DNA from 3 places in the Pseudomonas sp. OTU750018 genome. Region 1 is predicted to be linked to each of the others. Evidence: riboswitches for the same ligand, from Rfam matches in the RefSeq annotation. Region 1 holds a riboswitch; each other region holds the start of a gene.
The links. Region 1 has a riboswitch for cobalamin ahead of HCI85_RS19130 (TonB-dependent receptor). Riboswitches for the same ligand answer to the same signal wherever they lie in the genome.
Positions count from the first base shown of each region.

Region 1 (4,404 bases):
ACGCAAGGCCGTTGCCGTAATCGGCGACGGTGCCATGACTGCCGGCATGGCCTTCGAGGCACTGAACCACGCCAGCGACGTGGGTGCCAATATGCTGGTGATCCTCAACGACAACGACATGTCGATCTCCAAGAACGTTGGCGGCCTGTCCAACTACCTGGCCAAGATCATCTCCAGCCGCACCTACTCGAACATGCGCGAAGGCAGCAAGAAGATCCTCTCGCACCTGCCGGGTGCCTGGGAAATCGCGCGCAAGGTCGAAGAACACGCCAAAGGCATGTTGGTGCCCGGTACCCTGTTCGAGGAACTGGGCTGGAACTATGTCGGCCCGATCGACGGCCACGACCTGCCCACCCTGCTCGCCACCCTGCGTAATATGCGCGACCTCGACGGCCCGCAGTTCCTGCATGTGGTGACCAAAAAAGGCAAGGGCTTTGCCCCGGCCGAAGCCGACCCGATTGGCTACCACGCCATTACCAAGCTGGAGCCGATCAACGCGCCGGCCGCTCCCAAACAAACCAGCGGCCCGAAATACTCCAGCGTGTTCGGCCAATGGCTATGCGATATGGCCGCGACAGATCCGCGCCTAGTCGGTATCACCCCTGCGATGAAAGAAGGCTCGGACCTGGTGGCGTTCAGCGAACGTTATCCCGAGCGCTATTTCGACGTGGCCATCGCCGAACAGCATGCCGTGACCCTGGCGGCCGGCATGGCCTGCGACGGTGCCAAACCGGTGGTGGCGATCTATTCGACCTTCCTGCAACGCGCCTATGACCAGCTGATCCACGATGTGGCCGTGCAGCACCTCGATGTACTGTTCGCCATTGACCGCGCCGGCTTGGTCGGTGAAGACGGTCCGACCCACGCCGGCAGCTTCGACATTGCCTACCTGCGCTGCATCCCCGGCATGCTGGTGATGACACCCAGCGATGAGAACGAACTGCGCCGTATGCTCACCACCGGTCACCTGTTCAATGGCCCGGCCGCCGTCCGTTATCCGCGTGGTAGCGGTCCGAATGCCGCCATCGAGCCGGGCCTGGAACCGCTGGAAATCGGCAAGGGCATCGTTCGCCGCAACGGCAAAAAAACCGCCCTGCTGGTCTTTGGCGTACAACTGGCCGAAGCCCTCAAGGTCGGCGAAGTGCTGGATGCCACGGTGGTCGATATGCGCTTTGTCAAACCGCTGGACGAAGCCCTGGTACGCCAGCTGGCGGCCAGCCATGAACTGCTGGTGACCATCGAAGAGAACAGCGTGATGGGCGGTGCCGGCAGCGCGGTCAGCGAGTTTCTCGCTCACGCCGACATCCTCAAGCCGGTGCTGCATCTGGGGCTGCCGGACTACTACGTCGAGCACGCCAAGCCCGCGCAGATGCTCGCCGAATGTGGATTGGATGCCGCCGGTATCGAGGCTGCCGTCCGCGCACGCCTTGCCATGCTTTCTGCATGAGCACCGCTCATCCAGAGCTGAGCCAGGCTTGCTTGTAATTCATTCACCCGCGCATTAAGGTGCGCGGCGTTTTACTTCCGCCAAGGTGCGCCCTTCCACAGTGAAGCGGCGTTAAACGGGAAGCCGGTGCGCTCACGAAGAGCAACCCCGGCGCTGCCCCCGCAACGGTAATCGACCGCAGAGTCGTTCTGCACGTCACCTCAACGCCACTGGGTTATCCCGGGAAGGCGAGGCGGCGCACGTCGAGAGCCCGGAGACCGGCCTTGCTGGATGTGACTGGTGTTGCGGAGGGCATCACCGTCAAGCTCAGGCTGCGCCAGCGCGCCCGTTCTTGCCCCTGCCCTCCTCAAAAGTCGTTTGATCTTTTGAGGATTCTCTACGTGAAATTGTCCCGTCTTACCCTGGCTGTGGCGCTTGCACCTGGCCTGGCGCTGGCTGCTGAAGCGACGCAGCCCTATCAAGCCCAGCCGCTGGTGATTACCCGTGCCACACCGCTGCAAACCCCGGCACCGGCTAGCGTCGCCGTGATCAGCCGTGAGCAGATCGAAATTAGCGCTGCCAGCAGCTTGGTGGATGTGCTGCGCACCCAGGCGGGGCTGCAAATTCAAGACACGCTCGGCGACGGCAATCGGGTCTCTTTGAGCTTTCGTGGCTTCGGCGCTAATGCGGCGAATAACACCTTGGTATTGGTGGATGGCCGCCGGCTGAACAACCCCAGCCAGGAAGCCGCCAACCTCAATAGCGTGCCGCTGAGCAATATCGAACGAATCGAGATTATCCGCGGCGCCGGCAGCGTGCTGTACGGCGACCAAGCCGTGGGCGGGGTGATCAATATCATCACCCGTCAGCCCAGCGAGAATGAAGGCTACCTTGAGACCAGTCGCGGCAGCCATGATCTGGAAGCATACCGTGGGCATTTCAACCAACAGCTGGGGCACGGCTTATCGCTCTACGGCAGCGGCGAGTCCCGACATACGGATGGCTATCGCGACAACAACAATGCCAGCTACAGCAATGCCTTTGGCCGCTTGCGCTACGACCATGACAATGGCTGGGCGCTGTACGAGCAGCAGAGCATTGATGACGAGTTGCGCTACCCAGGCCGCCTGACCGAAACGCAACGCCGCGCTGACCGTAAAGCCGCAGGCTCACCGCAGGACTTCAACGACAGCAAGACTCAAGTGCAGCGCCTGGCCTTCCAGCAGAATCTGGGTACGCACTGGACCGCCGACTTCGACTACAGCTACCGCGATAGCGATGGCGTCGGCGCTCTGTTCGCATCACCTTTTATCCAAGGCACTCGGGTGGAAAGCCTTAGCCCGCGCCTGACCGGCCACTGGAATAGTGACTTCGGCCGTGGTGAGTGGCTGCTGGGCCACGACCACATCAGCAGCGATTACGAACTCAGCTCAGTGTTTGGCGACACCCGTTCCCGCCAGACGCTACGCGACTGGTACAGCCAACTGAGCCAACCGTTGTATCGGGATCTCACGCTTACCCTGGGCTACCGCACCAGCGAGGCAGAAGACCGTGACAACGCCGTGGCGCGCGCCCATACCGACCGCGAAGACAGCAGCAGCATCGGCCTCAACTGGCAAGCCGCCCGCCAAGTCCGGCTGTTTCTCAAGCGCGAAGACGTACTGCGCTTCGCCAACGTCGAGGACAACGCCTTTACCCTGCCGGACGTCGACTTCCTCAAACCGCAAACCGGGACGTCCTGGGAAACGGGGGCCGAATGGCAGGATGGCGTACAACGCTATCAACTCAGCCTGTACCGCCTCGACCTTGAGGATGAGCTGCTGTTCGACCCACTCAATTTCGTCACCATCAACCTGGACAAGACTCGCCGTGACGGCCTGTTGCTGGAAGGCCAGCGCCAGCTCACTGAACGCTTGAGCCTCAACGGGCAATACAGCTTCACCGACGCACGCTACCGCGCCGGCGCATTCGAGGGCAACGACGTGCCATGGGTTGCGCGACATACCGCTGGCATGAGCCTGAGCTATCAATTGCTGAAAGGACTGACAGGCTATGTGGAGAGCAACTACACCGGGCCACGCTACCTGGCTGGAGATGACGGCCATGCCCTAGGCCGCGAAGGTGGCTACACCCTGTTCAATCTTGGCCTGAACTACGACTACGAGCAGTTCAGCGCCAAGCTGCGCGTCAACAACCTAACCGGTAAGCGCTACGACAGCTACGCCTCCTATGCCGACTGGCTACCGGGTGGCAAAGGCCTCTATTCCGCCACCGAAGAAGACGTCCAGCTCAGCCTGGGTTATCGCTTCTGACCATCGAGAGCGGGCCTAACCCATAGGCCCCTTCTCAATCATCGCGCCCGCTGCAATTGCTGGCAGAGTTTCTTCACCGCCCCCAGCATCTGAAAGCTTGGCCGCTCCAGTCCCGCATCCGGCACCAGCCACAGCTGCTTGCGCTCAACCGCCGCCACGCCCGGCCAGATGCGCCAGGCATCTAGCTGCTCTTGCACACTGGCCAGAATCACCTCGGGGTTTGCTTGCAGTACCGCTTCCACACTGACCTGAGGCGCCGGCAAGCTGAGTTCGGCAAAGACATTCTCGGCGCCGCAGATACGCAGAGCATCACTGATAATCTGCTCGCCGCCGATGGTGTACAGCGGCGTATCCCAGACCTGATAGAACAGCCGCAAAGGCTGTTCACGCTGATAGCGCTGACGCAACTCGGCCAGGCCGTTATTGAATTGCTGTTGCAGCGCTCGGCCCTTATCGAGGCGGCCGATACGCGCGCCGATTTCGACGAAGTTCTCCGCCAGATCAGCCAATTTGCGCGGTTCCACAATCAGCAGGGGAATCCCGATGCGCTCTAGCTGCTGGCGTTGCGCACGGCTGATGCTGTCAGGCCAGAGCAGCACCAGGTCAGGCTGCAATTTGAGCACGCTTTCCAGCTCAAGCTGGCCATAGCGGCCCACCGAAGGCAGT
Region 1 is NZ_JAAPAU010000004.1:62,928-67,331, reverse strand. It holds gene dxs (1-deoxy-D-xylulose-5-phosphate synthase) at 1-1,447, shown strand, start outside; cobalamin riboswitch at 1,514-1,727, shown strand; gene HCI85_RS19130 (TonB-dependent receptor) at 1,828-3,738, shown strand; gene HCI85_RS19125 (cobalamin-binding protein) at 3,777-4,404, opposite strand, start outside.

Region 2 (4,404 bases), on a different contig from region 1:
CATACCGCTGCTGAGCGGATCAACCTGATCGCCTATAGCGCCGGTGGGCGCGTGGCATCTCTGGCGTTGCAGGCGTTCCAGAATCGTCATCCGGATTTGAATACCGCGCAGTTACAGGCGCGTTATCGGATTGGCGCGGTGGTGTTTGCCGCTGCGGATGTCCCCGAGGAAGTATTTGAAGGGCGTCTGCCGGCAATCAGTCGCGTCGCTGAACAGGTGATGATCACCGTGTCCGATCAGGACGAGGCGCTGGATTACGCGCAGCGCCTGATGCCCGGTGGCGCGCGGATTGGCAGCAGTCGGGCCGAGCAGAGCCTGCACCAGTTCACCCGCAGGCGGCACTTGAACAATGTCACTCTGCTGGATGTTTCCGGTAATAGCAGCGAGCGCGGCTTTGATATCGTCGGGCATCACTACTGGTACCGTCATCCCTGGGTCAGCAGTGATGTGATCTTGCTGCTGCGTACCAACCTGCCGCCGGATCAGCGAGCGCTATCTGTCACCGAGCACCCGGCAGTCTGGTACATGAATACGGACTACCCGCTGACGGTACGTGAAGCAACCCGGCGGGTACTCAAGGGGCAGTGGTAGGTGCTCTGGTCTGGCCTTAGCTGACGAAGCATGCAGCTTGTCGCAAGCAGGGTGTACGCCTGGATACGGCTATTAAAAACCAACGTAAAGCGGACGAGGAATCAGCATGTTTACCCCTAAGCGTTTTGCCCTTTTAGCTCTGCTCGGCCTGCCGTTAGCGACCCTGCAGGCGGCTGAGCCATCGTTCAGCTGTACCAAGGTTGAGGCTGGCAGTATCGAGGAGCTGATTTGTCAGGCGCCTGCTCTGGCCGAGCTTGATCAGAAAATGTCGAATGTTTATCAGCAGGCGTCGGCCAAGGCCATAAACCAGCATCCACCGGTACTCAAGGCTGAGCAGAGAGGTTGGATAAAAGGCCGCAATGACTGCTGGAAGGCCGCTGACCGTGAGCAGTGCGTAGCCGAGAGCTATCGCCTGCGGATTGCCGAATTGCAGGCGCGCTACGCGTTACTGAAAGGGACCGGTCCGGTGCGTTTTCAATGCGATGGTCTGCCGGCCAAGGAAGTCATCGTCACCTACTACCCCACCGAGCCTGGGACCCTGGTGGCCGAGTTTGCTGACAGCGTGTCGTTGATGTATCAGCAGCCTGCAGCCAGCGGCAGCAAATATCAGGGGCGCAACGAATCATTCTGGGAGCACCAGGGGGAGGCGACCGTGGTGTGGGGCTATGGCTCGCCCGAGATGAAGTGTCAGGCCAAGTAACCCTGGTGGCTTAAGCAGTCTGCGCCAAATGGCGCATTCGTTTGACGCTTAATCATGAACTCTCTAACCTTCGCGCCTTGTAGCAGGTGCCCCCAACGCATTGCGTGTGCGGGGTGAAACAGGGAAGTCGGTGCGCTGTGCGTGTGAACGCCCGCTATTCCGACGCTGCCCCCGCAACGGTAAGTGAGTCAAACGCCGCAAGAACCACTGTGCGTGATGCATGGGAAGGTGCGGTCGTGAGCCATTCGGCTCGCTCACAAGCCCGGAGACCGGCCTGCTGCAGTCCACGGCATCGCGGAGGGCGATGGCTGGCGTGTGGTGTGCGCTGTGCGCAGGCCCGCGCTTTCCCTATCCCCGCATGCTTTTTCCAGCCAGATCGCCCTGTGGCGGTGGAGCATGCGATGACTGAATCGATTGAACGTGACGCCCGGCACAAGGCGCGCATGGCCCGCAAGAAAGCCCTTATCGATGAAAAGATTGCCCAGGCCCAGGATGAGTACGGCCTGCTGCTGGTGCACAGCGGTAATGGCAAGGGCAAGAGCAGCAGCGCCTTCGGCATGGTTGCCCGCGCCCTGGGCCACGGCCTCAAAGTGGGCGTGGTGCAATTTATCAAGGGTGCAGCCAGCACAGGCGAAGAAGCCTTCTTTCGCCGTTTTCCCGATGAAGTCAGCTACCACGTGATGGGCGAAGGCTTTACCTGGGAGACCCAGGATCGCCAGCGTGATATCGACAAGGCGCGCGAAGCCTGGACGGTGGCGGCGCAGCTGCTGAATGACCCGGCCATCGGTCTGGTGGTGCTCGACGAGCTGAATATCGCCCTGAAGTACGGTTATCTGGAACTCGACGCGGTGCTCGCCGACATCGAAGCGCGGCCGCTGCTACAGCATGTGGTGGTAACCGGTCGTGGCGCGTTGCCGGGGATGATCGAGGCAGCGGATACCGTGACCGAGATGAGCCTGGTCAAGCATGCGTTCAAGGCCGGGGTTAAGGCGCAGAAGGGCGTGGAGTTTTGAACAGCGCCCACTCTTGCCCCGCGTTATTGATCGCTGCACCGGCCTCCGGTCAGGGTAAAACCACGGTCACCGCAGCCTTGGCGCGCTTGCATGCACGCCAGGGCAAGCGCGTGCGGGTGTTCAAGTGCGGCCCGGACTTTCTTGACCCGATGATTCTTGCTCGCGCCAGCGGCGCGCCGGTGTATCAGCTCGACCTGTGGATGGTCGGTGAAGCCGAGAGTCGTCGTCTGCTCTGGGAGGCGGCGGGTGAGGCTGACCTGATTCTGATTGAAGGGGTGATGGGCCTGTTCGATGGCACGCCTTCGGCAGCCGATTTGGCCCGGCACTTTGGTGTGCCGGTGCTGGCGGTGATCGACGGTTCGGCCATGGCGCAGACCTTTGGCGCTATGGCCCATGGACTGGCGACCTTCCAGGCGGATTTGCCGTTTTCTGGCGTGCTCGGTAATCGGGTTGGCAGTGCGCGGCATGGCGAGATTCTGCGTGATGCGCTGCCAGCCTCGATTCGCTGGTACGGCGCGCTACCGCGCAGCGCCGAGGTCGGTTTACCGAGCCGCCATCTCGGCCTGGTTCAGGCGGGCGAACTGCTCGACCTGGATGCCCGTCTGGATGCCGCCGCCGATGCCTTGGCTGCCAGTGCCGATACCAGTCTGCCGCCGCCAGTCAGCTTCGCCGCGCCCGAACAGGCCAGGCCCGCGCCGTTGCTTAAGGGCGTACGCATTGGCGTAGCGCGCGACAGCGCTTTTGCCTTTCTCTATCAGGCCAACCTCGATTTGCTGCGCGAGCTGGGCGCTGAATTAGCGTTCTTTTCGCCGCTTACAGATGAACAGTTACCGGATATCGACAGCCTGTACCTGCCCGGCGGTTACCCGGAGTTGCACCTGTCCACGCTTGAAGCTAACCAGGCCATGGCCGAGGCAATCCGCGCTCACCATGAGGCAGGCAAACCGATCCACGCCGAGTGCGGTGGCATGCTTTACCTGCTCGACAAACTGACCGACAAACAGGGCGCCAGCGGGCAGATGCTCGGTTTGTTAAACGGCGAGGCGACCCTGCAACCACGCATGACCGCCATGGCCCTGCAACAGGCTGAGCTGCCGGAAGGGCTGCTGCGCGGCCACAGTTTTCACTACTCGGCGCTCAGCAGCGAACTGCAACCGCTTACCCGTGGCGAGTGCCCGAACTACAAGCGCACCAGTGAGGCGGTCTATCGCCAGGGGCGGATGACCGCCTCCTATATTCACTTCTATCTGCCGTCCGATCCGGTTGCCGCTGCCGCGTTGTTTTGTCCCGGTGCGCCGGCATGAGTGAGCAGGCTTTCAGTGCCGAAGAGCGTGCGGCGGTGTACCGCGCCATCGCTGAACGGCGCGATATGCGCCATTTCAGCGGTGGCGAGGTGGCACCCGAGTTGCTCGCGCGCTTGCTCGAAGCTGCGCATCAGGCGCCCAGCGTGGGCATGATGCAGCCCTGGCGATTTATTCGCATCACCCGTCCGGCCTTGCGCGAAGCGATCCACGGCCTGGTAGAGAAGGAGCGCACGCGCACCGCCGAGGCGTTGGGTGAGCGCAGCGATGAATTTATGCGGTTGAAAGTCGAGGGTATACGCGATTGCGCCGAACTGTTGGTGGTGGCCCTGATGGACGGGCGTGAGGCCCATGTGTTTGGCCGCCGCACCTTGCCGGAGATGGACCTAGCCTCCCTGGCCTGCGCGATTCAGAACCTCTGGCTGGCGGCCCGCGCAGAGGGTTTGGGCATGGGCTGGGTGTCGCTGTTCGAGCCCCAAGCCCTGGCGGATCTGCTCAACATGCCGACCGGCAGCAAGCCATTGGCGGTGCTGTGCCTGGGACCGGTGACGGAATTCTATGAGGCGCCGATGCTGGTGCAGCAGGGGTGGGCTGAGCCTCGGCCGCTCAACGAGTTGCTGTTCGAGAATCAGTGGGGCACGCCATGAGCCTGGTGCTGAGTACCTGCGCCGGAGTCGTTCTGGATGCGATTTTTGGCGAACCCAAGGGCTGGCACCCGCTGGTGGCCTTTGGTCGTATGGCCGAGCGTATCGAGCAACGCTTCAATCCGGCGGGCAGCGGTTGGCGCAGCCATGGCGTC
Region 2 is NZ_JAAPAU010000002.1:588,509-592,912, reverse strand. It holds gene HCI85_RS11540 (alpha/beta hydrolase) at 1-591, shown strand, start outside; gene HCI85_RS11535 (MliC family protein) at 698-1,291, shown strand; cobalamin riboswitch at 1,359-1,583, shown strand; gene cobO (cob(I)yrinic acid a,c-diamide adenosyltransferase) at 1,693-2,304, shown strand; gene HCI85_RS11525 (cobyrinate a,c-diamide synthase) at 2,301-3,608, shown strand; gene bluB (5,6-dimethylbenzimidazole synthase) at 3,605-4,252, shown strand; gene cbiB (adenosylcobinamide-phosphate synthase CbiB) at 4,249-4,404, shown strand, end outside.
Region 2: another riboswitch for cobalamin. It lies ahead of cobO (cob(I)yrinic acid a,c-diamide adenosyltransferase); the one in region 1 lies ahead of HCI85_RS19130 (TonB-dependent receptor).

Region 3 (4,404 bases), on a different contig from region 1:
GAATCATCACCGACATCGGTATCGAGCTAGGCAAGCTGTTCTATTGGAATCGCACCCGCGGCCCTGATATCGCTCGGGTGATGGCCGACCGCCAACGTCTGCGGGTGCTCAGCCTGTTGGCGCTGTACTTCTTCCTCGGCGGGGTGATCGGCGCACTGGGTTTTAACCACCTGGGTTATATCGCCACCGTGCCGCTGGCCTTGCTGCTGGTGTTATTGGCCAGTGTGCCGGCGTTGGATGATCTGCTGCTGCTCACACGGCGCGTATTGCGTCGATAAGCTTGGCCGACTGCCTGCTGCTTAGTCTTCTGCAGACCTGAACAGGTGCCGATGCTCAGCGTTGTAAAGCGCTGAGTCGGCAAACTGTTCGGCGTGCAGCACGCGGCCGACGAGGATCAGCGCGGTGCGGCGAAAGCCTTTGGCGCGCACCTGTTCTTCGATGGTGGCCAGGGTGCCGCTGACCCAATCCTGATCCGGCCAGCTGGCGCGATGCACCACGGCAATCGGGCAATCTGCGCCGTAATGCGGCAGCAACTCAGTAACGATCTTGCTCAGGTGCACCACACCCAGGTGGATTGCCATGGTCGCGCCGTGGCGCGCCAAGTCGCCCAATGCCTCGCCCTCGGGCATGTTCGACTTGCTCGCATAGCGGGTGAGGATCAGCGTCTGTGACACCTCGGGCAGAGTCAGTTCGCTTTCCAGCAGGGCAGCGCACGCCGCAGTGGCCGTCACCCCAGGGATGATCTCGAAGGCGATGCCCAGCCGGCGCAGGTGACGGATCTGTTCGCCAATCGCGCCGTACAGCGACGGGTCGCCGGAGTGCACGCGGGCCACATCCTGGCCTTTGTCATCAGCTTGGCGGATCAGCTCGATGATTTCATCCAGGTGCAGTTCGGCGGTGTTGATCACCTGCTCGGCACTGTGGCCTTCGAGCACCGCTGCCGGCACCAGCGAGCCGGCGTAGAGAATCACCGGGCAGCTGCGCAGCAGGCGCTGGCCTTTGACGGTGATCAGCTCGGGGTCGCCGGGGCCGGCGCCGATAAAGTAGACGGTCATGACACATCCTTGGGTGCAATCGACGCCAACGCACAGGTGGCGCTGGGGTTGCGGGTTTTTTCGCCGAGCAGGCGGGCAGCATTGCCGCTCATAAGTGTGGCCAGGGCCAGGGCGCAAGGTTCCGCGACCGCCGGGCTGCCGGTGGCGGCCAGGGTAAGCGGCGAGCCTTGCACGCGGTGCTGATAGGGCTGCAGTTCTTCCGCACTAAAGCAGTTCAGCTGCAGACCAAGGCGTTCGGCCAATGCCAGCAGGCCCTGCTCGCTTTGCTTATGCGCGATGCTGGCCAGTCCGGCCAGGTTATCCACAGTAAGGCCATGCGTCTGCAGGCTGTGCAGCAGCAGGCTGAGCAAGTCCTCCACACCGCAACCACTACGGCAGCCCAGCCCAGCGACGACCTGAACGGCGGCAGCGGGGCGGCGAGGGGTGTGGCTGGGGATCATCTGCGGCGCTCGGTGTGTGCGGCGGCGTAGCTCAACATGGCGGCCGGCACCGGTCAACCGCGATTGACCGGCCGCCATGGCCTGCGTAGCCTTGTCGCGTTCGAGGTTCTTCGTGGGCATGCCCATGAAGCTAAGAGGGAACAAGGTTGATGCCTTGGCTGCCCCCGCAACTGTAAACGACTCGTCCCTTGCGTTGTTCTGCCGCTCAAGCGCTGCAGCACAACAGCCACTGCGTCAGCGCGGGAAGGCGAAGGGAGTAGCCGGCGTACCTACGCCAGCCCGGTCGTGAGCCAGGAGACCTGCCTCGTCACGTTTTCGACAACCGGGCGGGGTGATCCGGTGGTGTTGGCTGACGCCCCGTGGCTGTCATGTCTGTGCCGCCTCCTGCTCGTCTTTCTTTCGACGTCACGCAGGACTCGCCATGCAAACCCTCGCCAAACTTCCCGTCACCATCGTTACCGGCTTCCTCGGCGCCGGTAAAACCACCCTGCTGCGGCATATGCTCGGCCACGCCGACGGCCGACGTATCGCGGTGATCGTCAACGAGTTTGGCGAGCTGGGCATCGACGGCGAAATCCTCAAGCAGTGCTCCATCGGTTGCAGCGAAGAAGAAGCCAACGGCCGTATCTTCGAACTGGCCAACGGCTGCCTGTGCTGCACCGTGCAGGAAGAGTTTTTCCCGGTGATGCGCGAGCTGGTGGCGCGCCGCGGCGAGCTTGACCATATCCTTATCGAAACCTCCGGCCTGGCTTTGCCCAAGCCGCTGGTACAGGCCTTTAACTGGCCGGAAATTCGCAACGCCTGCACGGTGGACGCGGTCATCACCGTGGTCGACAGCCCGGCTGTGGCCGCCGGCACCTTCGCCGCGTTCCCCGAGCAGGTTGATGCGCAGCGCAAGCTCGACCCGAATCTCGATCACGAATCGCCGCTGCACGAGCTGTTCGCCGACCAGCTGGCCAGCGCCGACCTGGTGATTCTCAACAAGGCCGACCTGCTCGACTCCGCCGCTTTGGCTGCCGTGCGCGCGGAAGTGGCGGAAGAGCTGCCGCCGGCGGTGAAAATCATCGAAGCCCATGGCGGCGAGCTGCCGCTCGACGTGCTGCTGGGCCTGAACTGTGAGACCGAGCTGCATATCGAGGGCCGTAAGACCCACCATGACCTGGAAGGCCATGAAGACCACGATCACGACGAGTTCGCCTCGTTCCACGTGGAACTGCCTGAAGCCGAGGAAGCGCGTCTGCTGCAAGCGCTGAAGGAGGCGGTCAGCAAACACGGCATTCTGCGCATCAAGGGTTTTGCGGCGATTCCCGGCAAGCCGATGCGCCTGCTGCTGCAAGGCGTTGGCCAGCGTTTCGATAAACACTTCGACCGCGCCTGGCAGGCCGATGAGCCGCGTATCACCCGCCTGGTGGTGATTGGCCAGACCCTGGATCAGGCCGCTATCGAAGCCGAGCTAAACGCCGCGCTGGTAGGCTAAGCCCGCATGCACCTGCTGCGCACCCAGCCAGGCAGCCAGCTGCCGCTCGACAGCATTGCCGACCTCGGCCAGACCCCGGCCGAGCTGGTGATTCTGTGCACCGGCGATTCGCACCTGTCGTTGCTGGCCGAGGTGGCTCGGCAGTTGCCGGTGGATTACCCCAGCCTGCGTCTGGCCAGCCCGGCGCAGCTGAGCAATCACGCCTCGGTGGATCTCTACGTCGAGCAGGTGTTGCAGCACGCCAAGGTCATCCTGATTTCCGTGCACGGCGGCGTCAGCTATTGGCGCTACGGCATCGAGCGTCTGGTCGAGCTGGCCGAGCGCGGTGCGCAGGTGATTATGGTGCCGGGCTGCGACAACCCCGATCCGGAGCTGATGGCCCTGAGCAACGTGCCAGTGGCCGAGGCCGAGCGGCTTTGGCAGTTCCTGCGCCAGGGCGGTGCGGCTAACGCGTTGCAGCTATTTAACTGCATCGCCAGCCAGTGGCTGCAGCGTGACTACGCCTGGGGCGACCCGCAGCCGCTGCCCCGCGTGGGCCTGTATCACCAGCAACTGGCCAACCCGAGCCTGGCCGATTGGCAAGCCAACTGGCAGGTTGATGCGCCGGTGGCGGCGTTGCTGTTCTACCGCACCCAGGTGCAGGCGGCGAATACCGGGTTTATCGACGTGTTCTGCCAGCGCTTGCAGGCCCAGGGCCTTAATCCGCTGCCGATTGCCGTGGCCAGCCTTAAGGAGGCGGCCTGTCTTGCCCAGGTCGAAGACTGGCTGGACGAAGCCGATGCCCGCCTGATTATCAACACCACGGCCTTCGCCCTGTCCAACCCGGAAGCGCCGAGCGCACGGCCTTTTCGCCGCGATATCCCGGTGCTGCAAGCCATTTGTTCGTTGGATAACCATGCACAGTGGCAGGCCAATGCCCAGGGCCTGGGTTCACGCGACCTGGCCATGCATATCGTGCTGCCCGAGCTGGACGGCCGGCTGATTACCCAGCCGATCAGCTTCAAGGGTCTGGCCTGGCGCAGCGAGCGCAGCCAGAGCGATGTGGTCTGTTACCAGCCCCATCTGCCGGGGATGGATTTCGTCGCCGAGCTGGCACGCAACTGGATGGCCCTGGCGCACAAAAGCAACGCCGACAAGCGCATCGCCTTGATCCTCGCCAACTACCCGACCCGCGACGGGCGCATCGGCAATGGCGTCGGCCTGGATACCCCGGCGGCGGCGCTGAATATCCTCAAGGCGCTGCAACAGCAGGGCTATCCGGTGGAAGGCTTGCCCGACAGCGGCACCGCATTGATCCACCAGCTGCTCGGCGGCGTGACCAATGATCTGGACATGCTCGACGCACGGCCCTGCGCGCAGAGCCTGGCGCTGGATGAGTATCTGGCGTTTTTCCACAGCTTGCCGGAAGCCAACCAGCAGGCGGTGTGCGAGC
Region 3 is NZ_JAAPAU010000003.1:39,713-44,116, reverse strand. It holds gene HCI85_RS15700 (YoaK family protein) at 1-278, shown strand, start outside; gene cobM (precorrin-4 C(11)-methyltransferase) at 300-1,055, opposite strand; gene HCI85_RS15690 (cobalamin biosynthesis protein) at 1,052-1,615, opposite strand; cobalamin riboswitch at 1,582-1,816, shown strand; gene cobW (cobalamin biosynthesis protein CobW) at 1,917-2,972, shown strand; gene cobN (cobaltochelatase subunit CobN) at 2,979-4,404, shown strand, end outside.
Region 3: another riboswitch for cobalamin. It lies ahead of cobW (cobalamin biosynthesis protein CobW); the one in region 1 lies ahead of HCI85_RS19130 (TonB-dependent receptor).